2 regions of the Microbacterium trichothecenolyticum genome follow, and region 1 is predicted to be linked to the other one. Evidence: riboswitches for the same ligand, from Rfam matches in the RefSeq annotation. Region 1 holds a riboswitch; the other holds the start of a gene.
What was found. Region 1 has a riboswitch for glycine ahead of glyA (serine hydroxymethyltransferase). Riboswitches for the same ligand answer to the same signal wherever they lie in the genome.
Positions count from the first base shown of each region.

Region 2: another riboswitch for glycine. It lies ahead of QE412_RS01575 (aminomethyltransferase family protein); the one in region 1 lies ahead of glyA (serine hydroxymethyltransferase).

Region 1 covers NZ_JAUTBF010000001.1:3,509,102-3,516,590, forward strand. The annotation lists gene QE412_RS16545 (quaternary amine ABC transporter ATP-binding protein) at 1-576, opposite strand, end outside; gene QE412_RS16550 (aldehyde dehydrogenase family protein) at 607-2,088, opposite strand; gene betA (choline dehydrogenase) at 2,085-3,785, opposite strand; glycine riboswitch at 4,018-4,115, shown strand; glycine riboswitch at 4,117-4,205, shown strand; gene glyA (serine hydroxymethyltransferase) at 4,254-5,552, shown strand; gene QE412_RS16565 (L-serine ammonia-lyase) at 5,552-6,922, shown strand; gene yiaA (inner membrane protein YiaA) at 7,052-7,489, shown strand, end outside.
Region 2 covers NZ_JAUTBF010000001.1:334,825-342,313, forward strand. The annotation lists gene QE412_RS01555 (MarP family serine protease) at 1-683, shown strand, start outside; gene QE412_RS01560 (hypothetical protein) at 1,103-1,399, shown strand; partial or broken gene QE412_RS17655 (putative T7SS-secreted protein) at 1,396-1,896, shown strand; gene QE412_RS01565 (alpha/beta hydrolase) at 1,909-3,225, shown strand; gene QE412_RS01570 (hypothetical protein) at 3,209-3,703, shown strand; glycine riboswitch at 3,764-3,858, shown strand; glycine riboswitch at 3,859-3,961, shown strand; gene QE412_RS01575 (aminomethyltransferase family protein) at 4,009-5,238, shown strand; gene gcvH (glycine cleavage system protein GcvH) at 5,235-5,609, shown strand; gene gcvP (aminomethyl-transferring glycine dehydrogenase) at 5,606-7,489, shown strand, end outside.

The sequences.
Region 1 (7,489 bases):
GGCGAGGCCCACGCGCTGCTGCATGCCGCCGGACAGCTGCGAGGGGTAGCGCCACTCGTATCCGTCGAGGCCGACGAGCGAGACCATCTCCAGCGCCCGGGCGCGGCGCTCGGCCTTGCCGACGCCGCGGATCTCGAGTCCGTAGGCGATGTTGTCGACGACGGTGCGGAAGGGGAGGAGACCGAAGTGCTGGAACACCATCGCGGCCTTGGTGCGGCGGAACTCCCGCAGCGGTCCGGGTCCGAGCCCCAGCAGGTCGTCGCCGCGCATGGTGATCGAGCCCGCCGTCGGCTCGATGAGACGGGTCAGGCAGCGGATGAGGGTGGACTTGCCCGAGCCGGACAGGCCCATGATGACGAACACCTCACCGCGACCGACCGTGAAGCTCAGGTCGCGGACGGCCACGACGTTGCCGGTGCGCTCGAGGATCTCGGCGGTGCTCAGGTCGGCGAAGTCCGGGTTGTCGATGACTTTTTCGGGGTTGTTTCCGAAGACCTTCCAGAGGCCGTCGACCGCGAAGTCCGCGACGCCGGCTGCGGCGGAGCTGTGAAGGGGTGGTGCCGTGATGGTGCTCATCGGTGGGGCTCCCATTCGTTGAGGAGGGCGTCAGGGCTTCGCCGGGGCGAACCAGTGCTGGGGTTTCGGGTCGAGGTTCTGGTACACGTGCCGGGTCTCGCGGTACTCGTCCAAGCCGGCCAGGCCGAGCTCGCGGCCGTTACCCGACTGGCCGAATCCGCCCCACTCCGCCTGCGGCAGGTAGGGGTGGTAGTCGTTGATCCACACCGTGCCGTGGCGCAGGCTGCTCGCCACGCGCTGGGCGCGGCCGGCATCCTGGGTCCACACCGCGCCGGCGAGTCCGTACGGGGTGTCGTTGGCGATGCGCACGGCCTCGGCCTCGTCGCGGAAGGTCTCGACGGTCAGGACGGGACCGAAGCTCTCCTCGCGCACGACGCTCATCGAGCCGTCGCAGCGGTCGAGGACCGTGGGCAGGTAGTAGAAGCCGTCGGCGAGGGCGTCGTCGGTCGGCGCGTGGCCGCCGCAGCGCAGGACCGCGCCCTCGGCGACACCGGCCTGCACGTAGGCGTCGACCTTGTCGCGGTGGGCGGCCGAGATGAGCGGGCCCGTCTCGGCATCCGCGTCGAAGGGGCCGCCGAGGCGGATGTGCTGCGCGCGCTCGACGAGGGCGTCGACGAAGGCGTCGTGGAGCGACTCCTCGACCACGAGCCGGGCTCCGGCCGAGCACACCTGGCCGCTGTGCAGGAAGATCGCGGTGAGCGCGAAGTCGACCGCGGTGTCGAAATCCGCGTCGGCGAAGACGATGTTGGGGTTCTTGCCGCCGAGCTCGAGCGCGACGCGCTTGATGCTCTGGGCGGCGGCGGCCATGACGCGCCGGCCCGTCGCGAGGCCTCCGGTGAAAGACACGAGGTCGACGTCGGCGTGGGTGGTGAGCACCTCGCCGACGTCGGCGCCCGTGCCCGTGACGAGATTCGCCACGCCCGCCGGTAGCCCCGCCTCGGTGAGCGTGTCCATCAGGAGCATCGCGGTCGAGGGGGTCAACTCGCTGGGCTTGAGGACGAACGTGTTGCCCGCCAGCAGCGCCGGGGCGACCTTCCACGCGGCCTGCAGAAGCGGGTAGTTCCACGGGGTGATGAGGCTGCAGACCCCGACGGGGGCGTACTCGATACGGCTGCGGGTCGATTCGCTCCCGGTGTCGACGAGTCGCCCCGGGTGCGCGCCGGCCTGGCTCGCGTAGTAGCGGAAGCACGCCACGATGTCGGCCATGTCGTAGCGCGCCTCGACGATGCGCTTGCCGGTGTCCCGGGCCTCGGCCTCGGCGTAGATCTCCGCGTCGCGTTCGATGAGGTCGGCGACGCGTTCGAGCAGCCGCCCGCGCTCGCGCTCGGGGGTTTCGCTCCACGCGCCTGATCGCCAGGCCGAGGATGCCGCGGCGACCGCGTCGGCGGCATCCTGCGCATCGCACTCGGTCACGGTGGCGACGAGCGTGCCGTCGGCGGGGCAGCGGATCTCGCGGGTAGCGGGGGAGTGCGGCTCGCGCCAGGCTCCGCCGATGTACAACGAGGAGGTCATGCGGTCACGCCCACCTTCGCCGGGCCGTCTGCCACGTAGTAGGGCAGCTCCTCGGCGGCCAGCGGCTTCACGCCGCGGATGAGGTCGGCCGCCTTCTCGGCGATCATCATGACGGGCGCATAGATGTTGGCGTTCGTCACGAACGGCATGACCGAGGCATCCACGATCCGAAGCCCCGTCGTACCGTGCACGCCCATGGTGAGGGGGTCGGTGACGGCCATCGGGTCGTCGGCGGGCCCCATCTTGGCCGTGCCACAGGGGTGCAGCGCCGTCTCGGCCTCGCGGCCGACCCACTCGAGGATCTCCTCGTCGGTGCTCACCTCGGCACCGGGGGCGATCTCGCCGCCGTTGAAAGGGGCGAGCGCCGGCTGCGACAGGATGTCGCGGGCCACGCGCACGGCCTCGACCCACTCGCGGCGGTCGTTCTCGGTGCTGAGGTAGTTGAAGACGAGCTCGGGGTGCTCGGTCGGGTCGGTGGAGCGGATGCGCAGGCGCCCGATCGTGTCGGCGTACATGGGTCCGACGTGCACCTGGAAGCCGTGCTTCACGTCGGCGATCTGCCCGTCGTAGCGCACCGCCACCGGCAGGAAGTGGAACATCAGGTTCGGCCAGCGCACCTCGTCGTTCGAGCGCACGAACCCGCCGCCCTCGAAGTGGTTGGTCGCCGCGGGGCCCTTGCGCCCGAGCAGCCATTTCAGTCCCGTCAGCGGCATGCTGAGCGGCCGCAGGTAGGGCTGCATCGACACCGGCTGCGTGGCCTCGTGCTGGATGTAGACCTCGAGGTGGTCCTGCAGGTTCTCGCCGACGCCCGGCAGATCGACGATGACCGGGATGCCGAGCGACTCGAGCAGGTCTGCCGGGCCGACGCCCGAGAGCTGCAGCAGCTGCGGGGTGTTGATCGAGCCGCCGGCGAGCACGATCTCGTTGCCGCGTACGGTGTGCGTGCGCCCGTTGCGGCGGTACTCCACGCCGACGGCGCGCGTTCCTTCGAATAGGATGCGGGTGGCCAGCGCCCGGGTCTTCACGGTGAGGTTCTTGCGGCGCCGCCACACGGGGCGGACGTACGCACGGGATGCCGAGAGCCGGCGGCCGTGGCGCACGTTGCGGTCGAAGGGCCCGAAGCCCTCCTGCCGGAAGCCGTTGACGTCGTCGGTGCGGGGGTAGCCCGCCTGCTCCGCGGCGTCGAAGAACGCCTGGAAGAGGGGGTTGGTGGCGGGGCCCTTCTCGAGTTCGAGGGGACCGTCGTGACCGCGGTGGGGGTCGCCGGCGGCGGCAGCCAAGGCGTTCTCCATGCGCTTGAAGTAGGGGAGGCAGTGCGCCCAGTTCCACGTCTCGAGGCCCGGCTGCTCGCCCCAGCGCTCGTAGTCGAGCGGGTTGCCGCGCTGGAAGATCATGCCGTTGATCGACGAGGAACCGCCGAGCACCTTGCCGCGCGCGTGGGCAACGCGGCGCCCGTGCATGTGGGGCTCGGGCTCGGACTCGTACTTCCAGTCGTAGAGGGCGTGGCCGCTCGGGAAGGTGAGGGCGGCGGGCATCTGGATGAAGAGGTCCCACGGGTAGTCGCTGCGTCCCGCCTCGAGCACGAGCACCCGCGACTGCGGGTCGTCGGACAGGCGGCGGGCGAGCACGCTTCCGGCGCTTCCGCCGCCGACGACGATGTAGTCGTAGGTCGTGGAGTTCTCGCGACGAGTGGTCATGGCATCCTCGGGTCCGGTGTTGCGCTGAAAGAAACTGCTGTGCGTTGGACGCAACAGTAAAGGGAGCGACGGGATCGGACGAGGCGTTTCGAGGGGCCGTGACGCACTGTTTACACGGCCGTTACGCTCGGCGGGGATGCGAGTCGATCATGTTGCGTGTTGCTCAATACGCATTGTGTTGCGCACTGCGATGCAATAGCGTCGCGGCCACGACAACTTCACACGCGCCGATCGAACCCCCGCGGGAGAGCCCGCGTCCCACCCGGACGCGGCGCCGAAGGAGCAAGCCCTCCCCGCACAATCTCTCAGGCCCAAGACCGCGGGGGCGAGGCGCACTCTGGAAAGCAGGCTCCGCCTGCGCCCACGGTGAAAGCCGCCACCCGCGGTGAAGCTCTCAGGCCCGATGACAGAGCGGGGAGGTGACCCACCCGATCGCCGCGCCCGCGGCACGACAGGGAGCCTCCCACCATGACCGTTCTGTCCCCGACCACCGCCGCCAGCCTCCTCACCGCTCCGCTCGCCGAGATCGACCCGGCCGTCGCCGCGGCCCTCGACGCCGAGCGCGACCGCCAGCGCGACACCCTCGAGATGATCGCCTCCGAGAACTTCGCCCCGCTCTCCGTCATGCAGGCGCAGGGGTCGGTGGCCACCAACAAGTACGCCGAGGGCTACCCCGGCCGCCGCTACTACGGCGGATGCGAGCACGTCGACGTGATCGAGCGCTTGGCGATCGAGCGCGTGTGCGGTCTGTTCGGTGCCGCGTACGCGAACGTGCAGCCCCACTCCGGCGCTCAGGCCAACGCCGCGGTGCTGTTCGGCCTGCTGCAGCACGGCGACACCATCCTCGGCCTCGACCTCGCCCACGGCGGCCACCTCACGCACGGAATGCGCCTCAGCTACAGCGGCAAAGCCTTTGATGCGGTCGCGTACCACGTGGATGCCACGGGCGCGGTCGACATGGACGAGGTCGCCGCCCTCGCCCGCGAGCGCCGGCCGAAGCTCATCATCGCCGGCTGGTCGGCCTACCCCCGCCAGCTCGACTTCGCCGCCTTCCGGGCCATCGCCGACGAGATCGGCGCGTACCTGTGGGTCGACATGGCGCACTTCGCCGGTCTCGTGGCCGCGGGCGTGCACCCCAACCCCGTGCCGCACGCGCACGTGGTCACCTCCACCACACACAAGACCCTCGGCGGCCCGCGCGGCGGCATCGTGCTGACGAACGATGCCGACATCGCCAAGAAGATCGACCGTGCCGTCTTCCCCGGTCTGCAGGGTGGCCCGCTCGAGCACGTCATCGCGGCCAAGGCCGTGTCGTTCCTCATCGCCGCGGGTGACGAGTTCGCCGACCGCCAGCGCCGCACCCTCCGTGGGGCTCACATCATCGCCGAGCGCCTCACGCAGCCCGACGTCGTGGCCGAGGGCGTGCGCGTGCTCACCGGTGGCACCGACGTGCACCTGCTGCTGGTCGACCTGGTCGAATCGCCCCTCGACGGCAAGCAGGCCGAGGACCGCCTGCATGAGGTGGGCATCACCGTCAACCGCAACTCGGTCCCCAACGACCCGCGCCCGCCGATGGTCACCTCGGGGCTGCGGATCGGGACGCCCGCTTTGGCCACGCGCGGCTTCGACGACGAGGACTTCGCCGCCGTCGCCGACGTCATCGCCGAGGCCCTGCGGGCAGAGATCTCGCCCGAGCGAATCGCCGAGCTTCGCGGTCGCGTGGCCGCCCTGGCATCCGCTCACCCGCTCTACGAGGGCGCCGTCTGATGGTCGTCAGCGCGTTCGACCTCTTCTCGATCGGGGTCGGTCCCTCGAGCTCGCACACGGTCGGGCCGATGCGGGCGGCCCTGACGTTCGCCGAGCGCCTGCGGGATGCCGGGCAGCACGAGCGCGTGGTCCGCGTGCGCATCGACCTGCTCGGCTCGCTCGGCGCCACGGGACGCGGCCACGCCTCCGACCGCGCCGTGCTGATGGGGCTCGAGGGGCACCGGCCCGAGTCGTGCGACCCCGACCTGCTGCGCGATATCGAGGAGCGCGTGCGCGCCGACGGCATGCTCTGGCTGCTCGGCACGCACCCGGTCTCGTTCGACGTGGATGCCGACCTCGTGCTCGACGGCCGGCGCTCGTTGCCGTTCCACCCGAACGCGGTCGTGTTCACGGCATCCGATGCGAGCGGCGCTGTTCTCGCGGAGGAGACCTTCTATTCGGTGGGCGGCGGGTTCGTCGTGACCGAGGCCGAGGCGGGGGGCTCCCGATCCCACGAGGAGGTCTTCGTCGCACACCCCTTCCGCACCGCCGACGACCTGCTCGCGCGCTGCGACGAGACGGGCCTGTCGATCGCCGAGATCGCGTTCGAGAACGAGCTCGCCCACCGCGACGGGGATGCCGTGCGCGCGGGGCTGCGGGCCATCTGGGACGTGATGAGCGGATGCATCGAGCGCGGTGTTTCGACCCCCGGGGTGCTCCCCGGCAGGCTCCGGGTGCCCCGTCGCGCCCACGACCTCGCGCGGCAACTCGCCGACGAGGCCGGCTCGACCGACGGCCTGCGAGGGACCGACTGGCTGACGCTGTTCGCCATGGCGGTCAACGAAGAGAACGCCGCCGGCGGGCGCGTCGTCACCGCCCCCACGAACGGGGCGGCCGGAGTCATCCCCGCCGTCCTGGCCTACTACCGACGGTTCGTACCCGGAGCAGACGACGAGGGGATCATGACGTTCCTCCTCACGGCCGCCGCGATCGGCTCCATCTACAAGGAGACCGCGTCGATCTCGGGAGCGGAGGTGGGATGCCAGGGCGAGGTGGGCTCGGCCTGCTCGATGGCGGCCGCGGGTTTCGCCGCCGTCCTCGGCGGAACGCCCCGCCAGATCGAGAACGCCGCCGAGATCGGCATGGAGCACCACCTCGGCATGACGTGCGACCCGATCGGCGGTCTCGTGCAGATCCCCTGCATCGAGCGCAACGGCGTCGCGGCGGTCAAAGCCGTGACGGCGGCTCGCACAGCTCTTCGCGGGGACGGCACCCACATCGTGTCGCTCGACAACGTCATCCAGACCATGCGGCAGACCGGCGCCGACATGAACGACAAGTACAAGGAGACCTCGCGTGGCGGCCTCGCCGTCAACGTCGTGGAGTGCTGACGCCCTTCAGCGCGCGAGAACCCCGTCTCTTGTCCACAGAATCGCGCGCATGTCCCTACGGGCATGTGGCCTTCGCTAGCTTGTCCGCCACGGAATATGCCCCGCGGGGCGCGAGGAGAGGGCGGAACAATGGCGGAATCACGAAACCAGCCGGTGCTTGGACGACCGACCGGCGCGTTCGTCGGGGCGTCGTGGGTGGCGCTCGGGCTCGGAGCGTCGGTGTACGTCGTGGGCCTCTACAACGCACGGATGCTGCTGTCGGAGAAGGGGTTCTTCCTCGCCGTGTTCCTGCTCGGCCTCTTCGCGGCGCTCTCGGTGCAGAAGGCCGTTCGTGACCGTGCCGAAGATGTGCCGGTCACGGGCGCCTACCTCGGCGTGGCGTGGGCCATGCTGCTCGCGGCTCTCACCCTGATGACCGTCGGGCTGTGGAATGCCGAGCTGCTGCTGTCGGAGAAGGGGTTCTACGGCATCGGTTTCGCGATGAGCCTGTTCGCCGTGGTGGCGGTGCAGAAGAACGTGCGCGATCTCGCCGCGTTCCGTCGTGCGCATCCTGACGCCACACCCGCG
Region 2 (7,489 bases), 3.2 Mb from region 1:
TCCCGCGCCTGGGCGAGCTGATCCAGATCGGCCCCGTGCCCAGCGCCCCCGCGGTCGCCCTCGACGACCCGGCGTTGACGCAGGCGGCCCAATCGGTGGCGCGCATCTCGGGGACCGCCTACGCGTGCGGCATCACGTCGAGCGGCTCCGGCTTCGTGGTGGCAGATGATCGCATCGTGACGAACGCTCACGTCGTCGCGGGCGTCGACACCCCTCTCGTCGAACTGCCCGGGCGCCCCGCCCGCGAGGGCCGCGTGGTCTACTTCGACCCCACCGACGACATCGCGGTGGTCTCGGTCGACGACCTGGATGCCGCGCCCCTGTCGATCTCGTCGACGCTCCCCGTGGGCTCGCCCGCCGTCGTGCAGGGATACCCCGGTGGCGGGCCGTTCACCTCGGGCAGTGCGCAGATCCTCTCCGAGGGCACGGTTCCCGTGCCCGACATCTACGACACCGCTTCGACCCCGCGCGACATCTACGCGCTCGCGGGCATCGTGCGACCGGGTAATTCCGGTGGGCCCCTGCTCACGACCGGCGGCGAGGTCGCGGGTATCGTCTTCGCCCGTTCCGACACCGACGACAACGTCGGTTACGCCATGACGCCCGCAGAACTGCTACCCGTGATGGCGCAGATGGATTCGCTGTCGACCCCCGTGGCATCCGGAAGCTGCACGCGCCGCTGACCGGCCGGCTCCCGCGCCCTGGCGTCGCATCGCGCGTCGCTATGCCGGTGCACGTTGAGCGTCCAGAACACGCCGTTGATGGGCTCACCCGCGCGGCGTTTCTTGGACACTCAACGGACAGGGGATGCCGCCACCCTCTCGGCCTGCGTGAAGGTCGTCTCGGCCGTTCAGACGCTGAAAAAGGCGCTCGACGACGGTAAGACGCCCAGAGAAACCTTGAGCAGAGCGGCAGAGATGTGGCGATCCCGGGAAAGCATCTCGGTCTTCTCTAGGTGCATGCAGGCGAAGAGCGCGAAGAGTCTGGACGCTCTCGACGCGGGAGCGAATGTGGTGGAAGTGACGTAGGAGTTCGCGGCCAGCAGGCGAAGTTCTCCACAGGAGGATCTCGCCCGATGCGCTACGTGTTTACACTGCTTCGCATGGGGGCCATTTCTGTATCCGTCGACGAGTTGCGGAGGGCGGCGGCGAAGATGGGCGACATGGCGCCCGACGCCGCCGAACTATCCGTTCTGACCCTGGCGGACCAGCCCGACCTCAGCCTCGCCCTGGCGGAGTTCATTGGCTGCATGAACGACTGCACAGCCGAGCGCCGTCGTGCCGTCGACGCGCTGGCTACGGGCCTACGCGAGGTGGCGGGCATGTTCGAGAACATGGATGCCGGCGCGCAAGCCGACGTCCGAGCGCTGGGGGCCGTCGAGGGCTGGACCGTCGAATGACAGCGGCGTTGGGTGACACCCGCGATCCGTCCGAGCTAATCCCCGGCGATGTCAGCGCATTGCACCAGGCAGCGGCCGTGTGGCGAGCCCGCGCGCAGCGCGCTGACGACGTCGCCGCGAAACTCCGTGCGATGCAGGCGCTTCCGGAATGGGCGGGCGACGCCGCTGACGCCTATGAGACCCGCGTCGTCGCGGTCGCGTCCGGTTGGGCCGCGATGGCGTTCGCCTTCCGGGCGGGCCAGGCGGCGATCGAGGAGTTCGCCACCGCCCTCGATGCTGCGCGGGGGAGGGCCGGAGACGCCATCGAGCTGTGGGACCGCGCCGACCAGCTGGATGCCTCAGCGTTCCAGGATGCGTCCCCAGAGACCTCCGGGTGGCTCGGCCCCGACCGGCGGTCCTTCATGGGATCCGGAGTCCGTGCGGAAGCGCGCTCGCTTTTGGAGGACGCGAGATCGGCGCTGGATGCCGCCGCGCGGGGAGCCGCCGCAGCGCTCCGGAGCGCGATAGCCGTGCCCGATCTCGGCGCGGACGAGTGGGCGGCCTTGCTCACCGGTTGCGCCACTCCCGCCCAGGTGCTCGATGCTCTCGCGGGCGCCGACGGATCGAGCCTCGCGGCTCTCCTTCAGGGGCGACCCGGGCTGGCCGCCATTCTCGCCCAGGCCGAGCCTGCCGCCGTCGGGCCCTGGTGGGCCGAACTCGACGAGGCGCAGAAAGACGCGCTCATTCACGCGGCCCCGGCCATCATCGGCAACCTCGGCGGAGTCTCATACGCGGCACGCGACGAAGCCAACCGCATCTGGCTCGACGCCCAACTCGATGAAGCACGTGCCGCGCTCGCCGAAGCGGAGAAGCCCCCGACGTTCCACGAGATGCTCGGTGGACGCGGTGCGGCTGTCGCGCACGCGGAGCAGCTCGAGCAGGCGCGCACTCGGGTGGCGGGGTTGGAGGCCGTTCAGGCGTCTCTCGTGACGCCGGACGGCGGGGCTCCCCGGAGCTTGATCACGCTGACCGCAGACTCGCCACCGTTGGCGGCGATTTCGATTGGAGACCTCGACGCCGCGGACAACGTCACATTCGCGGTGCCCGGGATGGGAACCACGACGGAGGGAATCGAGGATTGGACGCGTGCCTCTCAAAATCTCGCCGACCTGCAGAACCGGTTGGCTCCGGAGCAGGAGCACGCCGTCGTGGCCTGGGTTGGGTATGAGACGCCTCCCATTCCTGTCGCCGAAGGTGGTTTCGGCGTGATGGGCAACGCATTCGCCGAGAGGGGAGCAGCAAATCTCGGGCGCGATCTGGCGGTTGTGGATGCGATGCGCCCAGGGGCGCTGGTGAACGTCGTGGCTCACTCGTACGGGACGACGACTTCGTCGATTGCTCTTACACGTGACGATGTTCACGTTGATGCATATGTGACGTTGGGGTCAGCCGGTCTCCCCGCTGACATCGATTCTGCGAGTGACCTTCACGCCGACCACGTCTTCGCCGGGCAGGCCCAAGACGTATGGGCCATCGATCCCGCGGGAGGCGATCAGTGGGCCTGGACCGGACGTCTCTCTCCGGAGCATCCCGTGAATCCCATCAGCCCCGATTTCGGCGCCCATGGCTTCAGCGTGGTGGGAGGCGATGGGCCCGAACCCGTCACCGATCATGGCGTGCTCACCCCGAGCGGTACCGGATACCTTGATATCCGCACCGAGTCGTTGCGAAATGTAGCGCTCGCGACGAGCGGGTATTCAGACGCTGTCTCGCCGTACGCTGCACCCGGTCCCACTCCTCTCCAACAGGCTTTTATCGAAGGGCTTGCGCATGGCACTGGGTACTAGATTCTGCGTCGAGCGCGTCTTCGCCGGAGTCCTTCTATTGGGATCGCTGCTTGTCGTCTCGGCATGTGGCACGAGCAAAGAGGTGGAAATGAGCCCAGCCGAAGCGCGCGACGCCCTTGTGAGCACGATCGAGAAAAGCGCGGGGCAGCTTCAGGTCGATGGGTGGTCGCGAAGCCACGCCCCAGAGGTTGGCAACTGCGGGGCGCGTCGCGGTGAACGAGCGGATTACTCCTATTCATATGGCGCTCCTGCGCCGGACAGCGACCACGAGGCCGACGCCAGGAAGATCGCGGACTACTGGCGTTCGCTCGGCATGCAGGTTCGCCTGGTCGAAAGCCCCGACTATGTCGTCTACGCCTCGGGAGGCCCGGTTGCGGGCCTGACTTTCTCCACGGCCCCAGGCAACTATTTCATCGCCGGCGAATCCCTCTGCGTCCCCGGCGACGCCACCGAGCTCCGCAAGCAGGACAACAGCTGAACCTCTCACGGCGCTCGCCGAAGCTCCGCTAAGCTGAGCCCACAAGTCCACACCGGCCCCATGATCGATGCGGGAGAGCTCCGGCGCACGCTGCCGGGCACCGAAGGAGCAAGCCTCCCCGCCAATCTCTCAGGTACGCGTACCGCGTCGATCGGGCCACTCTGGAAAGTGATCCGGGTGCACCGCGCCGGATCCGCCGACGGTGAAAGCCCCGCGATCGCGGAGCGAAACTCTCAGGCCCATGACAGAGGGGGAGTTCTCAGGCGCCGCCCGGCGTCTGTCCGTCATCGCGAACGGCAGAACTCATGACCGAAGCCCCCGCTCCACCCCGCACGTCGCCGCTGAACGATCGGCACGAGGCCCTCGGCGCCTCGTTCACCGATTTCGGCGGCTGGAACATGCCGGTGCGCTACACCTCCGACCTCGCCGAGCACCACGCTGTTCGGCAGGCCGCCGGCCTGTTCGACATCTCGCACATGGCCGAGATCCTCGTCGAGGGTCCGGCCGCGGCCGCGTTCCTCGATTACGTGCTCGCCGGTCGTATCTCGACGATGAAGGTGGGCAAGGCGAAGTACTCGCTCGTGCTGGCCGAGAGCGGCGGCATCGTCGACGACGTCATCGTCTACCGCACCGGCGACCAGAACTTCCTCGTCATCGCGAATGCCGGGAATCGGGATGCCGTGAACGCGGCGTTCGAGGCCGCTCGCGCCGCGTGGGGCCCCGCGCCGGAGGCCGCGACAGGCGCAGCCGCCGAGGTCGGTGCCGAAGGTGAGGTCGCAGCCGAAGAGACCGGTACACGCTCCTTCGCCTTCGTTGCCGGATCGACCGGCTTGCGCGTCGAAGACGTCACCGACGACTACGCGCTCATCGCCCTCCAGGGGCCTCGAGCCCGCGGCATCCTGAGCTCCACCCCTGGCGTCGAGGTCTCGGGAACCCCGCTCGACGCGCTGGGCTACTACGCCTGGACCGACGGCACTTTCGACGGCGCGCCGCTCTTCGTCGCCCGCACCGGCTACACGGGCGAAGACGGGTACGAGCTGCTGATCCCGCTCGCACAGGCCGGGGCGCTGTGGGACGCCGTGCTTGCCGCGGGCGCGTCGGACGGCCTCGTGCCGTGCGGACTCGCCGCGCGCGACACCCTCCGCCTCGAGGCCGGCATGCCGCTGTACGGCCACGAGCTCTCGCGCGACATCGTTCCCGCCCAGGCCGGTCTCGGCCGCGCCGTCGCTGTCGACAAAGAAGAGTTCGTCGGAAAGAACGGCGTCTCCACGGCGCCGTCCGACGCCCCCGTGCTCGTCGGCCTCGTCTCGGAGGGACGCCGCGCCGGCCGCGCCGGATACGCCGTGCTGCACGGTGACGACGTCGTCGGCGAGATCACCAGCGGCGCCCTCAGCCCCACCCTCGGCCACCCCGTCGCGATGGCGTTCGTCGCCCCCGCGGCATCCGACCTCGGCACCGACCTGACCATCGACGTGCGCGGAACCCGTATCCCCGCGACCGTCACCGCCCTTCCCTTCTACCGGAGAAACGCATGACCGACCTCACCTCCCTCCGCTACACCTCCGAGCACGAGTGGATCGCCCTCGAGGGCGACATCGCGACGGTCGGTATCACCGACTTCGCCGCCGACAAGCTCGGCGACGTCGTCTTCGTCGAGCTGCCCGGCGCCGACTCCGCGGTCACCGCGGGCGACGTCTGCGGCGAGATCGAGTCGACCAAGTCGGTCGGCGAGCTCTACGCGCCGCTGAACGGCACCGTCGTCGAGGTGAACGACGCCGTCGTCGACGACCCCTCGCTCGTGAACGCCGAGCCGTTCGACGGCGGGTGGCTCATCAAGATCCGCATCGAGGGCGACCTTCCGGGCGACCTGCTCGACCGCGCCGCCTATGAGGAACTCACCGCATGAGCACCCTTCTTCCCCCGCGGACCGTCACCGGTACCCCGGCCGTCTTCGTCGATCGCCACATCGGCGTCGATGCCGCGGCGCAGGCCCGCATGCTCGAGATCGTGGGGTACGACAGCGTCGAGGCGCTCGTCGAGACCGCCGTCCCGGCATCCATCCACGTCCAGCCCCGCCCGACGAGCGACATCCCGCCCGCCGCGACCGAGGCCGAGGCGCTCGCCGAGCTGCGCGAGCTCGCCTCGGCCAACCGATCGGCACGCCCGCTGATCGGCCTGGGCTACTACGACACCTTCACGCCGTCGGTGATCGCGCGCAACGTCCTCGAGAACCCCTCCTGGTACACCGCCTACACGCCGTACCAGCCCGAGATCTCGCAGGGTCGCCTCGAGGCGCTCATCAACTTCCAGACGATGGTCACCGACCTGACGGGCCTCGCCACGGCAAACGCCTCGATGCTCGACGAGTCCACCGCGGTCGTCGAGGGCATGCTCGTCGCCCGCCGCGCGTCGAAGGCCAAGACCGACGTCTTCCTCGTCGACGTCGACGCCCTGCCGCAGACGAAGGCGCTGCTGCACCACCGCGCGACGGCCGTCGGCATCCGCATCGTCGAGACGGCCTACGACGGCGACCTGCCCGAGGCGTTCGGCGCCTTCGTGCAGTACCCCGGCGCGACCGGGCGCGTGTGGGACTTCTCGGCCGTCGCCGACGCGGTGCACAGCGCGGGCGGCCTCGTCGTCGCCGCGGCCGACCTGCTCGCCCTCACGCTGCTGCGCTCGCCGGGCGCGCTCGGCGCCGACGTCGCGGTGGGCACCACCCAGCGCTTCGGCGTGCCGCTCGGCTTCGGCGGTCCGCACGCGGGCTACATGGCCGTGCGCGCGGGTCTTGAGCGCCAGCTTCCGGGTCGCCTGGTCGGCGTGTCTCAGGATGCCGTCGGCCACCCCGCCTACCGCCTGTCGCTGCAGACGCGTGAGCAGCACATCCGCCGCGAGAAGGCGACCTCGAACATCTGCACCGCCCAGGTGCTGCTGGCCGTCATGGCGGCGATGTACGCGGTGTACCACGGCCCCCAGGGGCTCAAGGGCATCGCGACACGGGTCGCGCAGAAGGCCGACGCCCTGGCATCCGCTCTGCGTTCCTTCGACCTGCACCTCACCAGCGATGCCTTCTTCGACACCCTGCGCGTGCACGTGCCGGGCCGTGCGCAGGACGTCGTCGACCGCGCCCGCGAGCGCGGTTACCAGCTGTTGTGGGTGGATGACGCGACCGTCGGCGTCTCGGTCGATGAGACGACGACGGATGCCGACCTCGCCGTCGTCCTCGACGCGTTCGGGCTGACTACGGAAGAACTGCCCGAGGGCGTCGCCCTGCGTGGCGTCGACGAGGCGCTGCACCGCGACGACGAGTACCTCACGCACCCGGTCTTCCACGCGCACCGCAGCGAGACGGCGATGATGCGGTACCTCAAGTCGCTCGCCGACCGCGACTACGCGCTCGACCGCGGCATGATCCCGCTCGGCTCGTGCACGATGAAGCTGAACGCCGCGACCGAGATGGCCGCGGTGTCGTGGCCGGAGTTCTCGCGCGTGCACCCGTTCGCCCCCGAGGCCGACGTGCTCGGCTACCTGGCGATGATCGAGCAGCTCGAGCGCTGGCTCGCCGAGGTCACCGGGTACGACGCGGTATCGCTGCAGCCGAACGCCGGCTCGCAGGGCGAGCTCGCGGGGCTCCTCGCCATCCGCGGCTACCACCTCGCGAACGGCGACGCCGAGCGCACGGTGTGCCTCATCCCGTCGTCGGCGCACGGCACGAATGCCGCCTCCGCGGTGCTCGCGGGCATGAAAGTCGTCGTGATCGCGTGCGACGAGGCCGGCAACGTCGACCTG